One region of the Streptomyces sp. Ac-502 genome, then DNA from elsewhere that is predicted to be linked to it. Evidence: riboswitches for the same ligand, from Rfam matches in the RefSeq annotation. Region 1 holds a riboswitch; the other holds the start of a gene.
What was found. Region 1 has a riboswitch for cyclic di-AMP ahead of ACEXOX_RS20360 (transglycosylase family protein). Riboswitches for the same ligand answer to the same signal wherever they lie in the genome.
Positions count from the first base shown of each region.

Region 2: another riboswitch for cyclic di-AMP. It lies ahead of ACEXOX_RS35075 (M23 family metallopeptidase); the one in region 1 lies ahead of ACEXOX_RS20360 (transglycosylase family protein).

Region 1 covers NZ_JBHFFO010000001.1:4,547,081-4,549,274, reverse strand. Annotated here, with positions in the region: gene ACEXOX_RS20365 (transglycosylase family protein) at 1-761, shown strand, start outside; cyclic di-AMP (ydaO/yuaA leader) riboswitch at 972-1,184, shown strand; gene ACEXOX_RS20360 (transglycosylase family protein) at 1,186-1,893, shown strand.
Region 2 covers NZ_JBHFFO010000001.1:7,701,713-7,703,906, forward strand. Annotated here, with positions in the region: gene ACEXOX_RS35070 (M16 family metallopeptidase) at 1-579, shown strand, start outside; cyclic di-AMP (ydaO/yuaA leader) riboswitch at 882-1,036, shown strand; gene ACEXOX_RS35075 (M23 family metallopeptidase) at 1,050-1,847, shown strand; gene ACEXOX_RS35080 (GntR family transcriptional regulator) at 2,107-2,194, shown strand, end outside.

The sequences.
Region 1 (2,194 bases):
CCAGCCGCTCGCAGCAGATGGCCGTCGCCGAGTCGATCCTCGCCGCGCGCGGCCCCGACGCCTGGCCGAGCTGCGCGGTGAACGCGGGGCTCAAGCGGGGCGGCAGCGGGCCGGACGTCGACCCGGGCGGTACGGCGACGCCGTCCCCCGAGCCCTCCTCGCCGTCCCCGTCCACCCCGACGCCCTCCACCAAGCCGTCCAAGCCGTCCGGGACGCCGGAGGCCGGCGGGACGCGCACCCCGGAGCCGAAGCCGTCGCCCACCGGCCCGGCCGGCACCCCGGACCCGTCCCGTACGCCGGACCCGTCCGGCACGGGCCGTACGCAGGACCCGTCGCGCCCCGCCGACCCGGCCACCCCGGGCGACGGCGCCTCCACGGGCCCCACCACGCCCCCGTCGCAGGGCAAGCACCGCGGCCGGCCCGCGGAGCGGCCCGGCACGGGTGCGGACGCGGGCACGGGCACGGGCACGGGCACGGGCACGGACGCGGGTACGGGTACCGGTACGGGCGCGGGCTCCGGTGACGCGGGCCGGTCCGGCGGGGGACACCCCTCGCGGGGCGGCGACGCGCACCGCACGGACCCGGGCGCGCCAGGTGACTACACCGTGCGGCCCGGTGACAACCTGTCAGCCATCGCGGAGGGCCGCGGAGTCTCCGGGGGCTGGCCGGCGCTCTACGAGGCCAACAAAGGTGTCATCGGGGGCGATCCGGACCTTATCCACCCTGGTCAGCGCCTTGAGCTCGGTGACCAACAGGGATAGTTCGCAGTCATTTGCCCGCTTTGGTGAAAGTGAGACATGGATCTCGTTCGGGACCGCGGTGACCGTCCCGCCCGTTGTTTCCAAACCTGCGGCGACCTGCGGAAATGTGATGATCCTGTGATGTCTGGGGGTCAACTGGCCTCAGATGTAGGGGTTTGAACCCGCGGGGTGTTCCTGTTTACCGTCTTCATCGCTCGCCAAAGCGGGCCCTTCGATCGCACGCCGAATCCTGCCGGTGGTCGGAGGTCACTCGACGCGAGAGCGCCGAAGGCAGGAGCGGGGGACCCAAGGTAAGCGCCGGCCCCGCCCGCGGAAGCGGGTCCAACCGGCTAGGGGTGAAGCCATGTGTGAAGCACACACGGCCGGGCAACTCACATGGCCCGAACCCGACAGCTCACCTCGCAGGCGTCGGTGAGGAACAACCATGCTGAACACCAAGGGCAAGCACCGTCGTCCCTCCAAGGCCGTCCGCGTCGCCACGCTGGCGGGCGTCGCCGGTGCCGCTGTGGCCGTCCCGCTGATGGGCGCCACCTCTGCCTCCGCCGCGGGCAACAACTGGGACGCCGTCGCCCAGTGCGAGTCCGGTGGCAACTGGTCGATCAACACCGGTAACGGCTACTACGGTGGCCTGCAGTTCTCGAACTCCAGCTGGGCCGCCGCCGGCGGTACCCAGTACGCCCCGCGCGCCGACCAGGCCAGCAAGAGCCAGCAGATCGCCGCGGCCGAGCGCCTGCTCGCCATCCAGGGCCCGGGCGCCTGGACCTGCGCCGGCGGCCACCTCGGCCAGGGCAACGCGAACGCCAAGGCCGACGGCGGCTCGTCGCACGGCAGCAGCTCGCACAAGTCGCACAAGACCTACAAGTCGCAGCGCTCCTACTCCGCCCCGCAGAACACCTCGCGCTCCGAGGCCCGCAAGCAGGGCGAGGAGCTGGCCCGCAAGACCCCGGCCCCGGCGCAGAAGTCCACGCCGAAGTCGAACCCCGAGGGCAACTACACCGTGAAGTCCGGTGACACCCTCGCCAAGATCGCCGCTTCCCACGGCAAGAACTGGAAGTCGGTCTACGCCAACAACAAGTCCGTCATCGGCGGCAACCCCAACCTGATCTTCCCGGGCCAGAAGCTGGCCGTCTGAGCCGGTCCGAGCCCTGAGAGATCCCGGGTGACCGTGGCACTCCGTACGTACGGCGGTACGTACGGGCTGCCCCGCCTCCCGGGGGCCGCTCATCCCGGGAATCCGCTCTTCCCGTGAGACTGCCCCGCCACGGCGCCTGTCCCCCGCAGGCGCCGCGGCGGGGCTTCTCCTTTCCCCGGCCACGAGCCGGCCCGGCCGTCCCGGCCTGGGGCCGCCCAGGGGCCGCCCAGGGCCCTGGAGGCCACCGTCCCGGCCGCCCCGCCGGGTCCGCCCCGCCCCCGTCCGCCGACTTCTCCCTTCA
Region 2 (2,194 bases), 3.2 Mb from region 1:
GGCCGGATCGGCGCCGACCGGCACGACCGCGTCTGGCCCGCGCAGGTGCTCGGCACGTACTGCCTGGGCGGCACCCTCACCTCCCGCCTGGACCGGGTGCTGCGCGAGGAGAAGGGCTACACCTACGGGGTGCGCTCCTTCGGGCAGGTGCTGCGCTCCTCGGCCGACGGCGACGGCGCCGCGATGCTCGCCATCAGCGGTTCGGTGGACACCGCCTCCACCGGCCCGGCGCTGGAGGACCTCTGGAAGGTGCTGCGCACCCTCGCGGCGGAGGGCCTGACGGACGCCGAGCGCGACGTGGCCGTACAGAACCTCGTCGGGGTCGCGCCGCTGAAGTACGAGACCGCGGCGGCCGTCGCGGGCACCCTCGCCGACCAGGTTGAGCAGCAGCTTCCGGACGACTACCAGGCCCGGCTGTACGAGCGGCTCGCGAAGACCGGCACGGTCGAGGCGACCGCCGCGGCCGTCAACGCCTTCCCGGTCGACCGGCTGGTGACGGTGCTGGTGGGCGACGCCGCCGCGATCGAGGAGCCCGTCAAGGCGCTCGGTATCGGGGAGGTGACGGTCGTCAAGGGCTGAGGCGCGACGCGCCGGCACGGGACGGACAGCCGGTGACCGGTGGTGGCCGATCGCTGCCGGTGGTGGCCGACGGCTGCCGCGATGACTGACGGCCGTGACCCGGATGAGTGACGGGCGGTCACATAAGGGATCCAGTGGTGCGCAGGCGCCACTGGATCTTCTTTATGCCCTAATTGTTGGGGGTGGTTGCACGGTGCCCGTGTGGCGTACGGCACAAAACCGGGGTTCTGTTTGCCGATTGAAAGTTGCCCCGTTTAGCGTCGATCCGGCTGTCCGCAGGATCACCGCCGCAACCGCGGCACGGACAGGCATCGCCGAGTCCCCGTACGGCGCGAGCCAGGGGAGCCGGGGACCCATGTCCCTTGGGGTGAATCGGACGCCTTCCCGGAGGCGCCCGTAGGAGACCTTCCTGCTCCGAACCCGTCAGCTAACCCGGTAGGCGAGAGGGAAGGAAAGGACACAGCCAGCCCATGGCGTTCACCCGTGCCACCGGGAAGCACCGTGGTCCGAGCCGCAGCGCGCGGACGACCCGAAACCTCGCCGGCATAGCCACGCTCGCCGCCTCCGGCGTCATCGCCTCCGTCGCCTCCCCGGCCCTGGCGGCCGGCAACCCGGACGACGCGAGCAGCCACGACACCGGCCTCCACCACGCCGTCGTCCTCGGCGACGAGCTCGCCGAGCAGATCGAGGCGCAGGCCGACGCACAGCAGGAGGCCGCCGAGGCCGCCGCCGCGCAGGCCAAGGCCGAGGCCGAGGCGCGCAAGCAGGCCGAGGAGGCCAAGCGCCAGGCCGAGGCCGAGGCGAAGAAGGAGCGGGAAGCCAAGGAGCGCGCCGCCCGTGAGGCCGAGCGCAAGCGCCTGCTCACGTACGTCTCGCCGGTCGACGGCTCCTACGTCTCCACCAGCTACAAGGCCTCCAGCGGCCTGTGGTCCTCGGGCAGCCACACCGGCATCGACTTCCACGCCGCCTACGGGACCACCGTGCACGCCGTCGGCTCCGGCACCGTCGTCGAGACCGGCTGGGGCGGCGCGTACGGGAACAACGTCGTCATCAAGATGAACGACGGCACCTACACCCAGTACGGCCACCTGTCGTCCATCAGCGTCTCGGTCGGCCAGACGGTCACCCCGGGCCAGCAGATCGCCCTGTCCGGCAACACCGGCAACACCACCGGGCCGCACCTGCACTTCGAGGCCCGCACCTCCGCGGAGTACGGCTCGGACATCGACCCGGTCGCCTACCTGCGCTCGCACGGCGTCAACGTCTGACGCACACCCGTCACGCTGGCTCACTCCCGCCGCACCCGTCCCCCGTACGATGCCCCGGCCCCTGCGGCCGGGGCATCTGCGTTTCCGCCTGGGCAGCACCTGGCCAAAAAATATCCATGAATGCGCAGCGGCCGTCGGAGATCTGCTTTCTGTCGCCTAGAGTCACGTCGAAAGCCGCCGACCGGTGGCATTTCCCGGGAGTTTCCAGTGAATTACGGCGGAGGCGCAGACGGTGCGAGGTCCTCTTTCCGCGCATGTGGTGTGCACGGCGATCCGCGACGACATCGTGTCCGGCGTTCTTCCGCCGGGCAGCCGCCTGATCGAGGAAATGCTGGCCGGCCGCTACG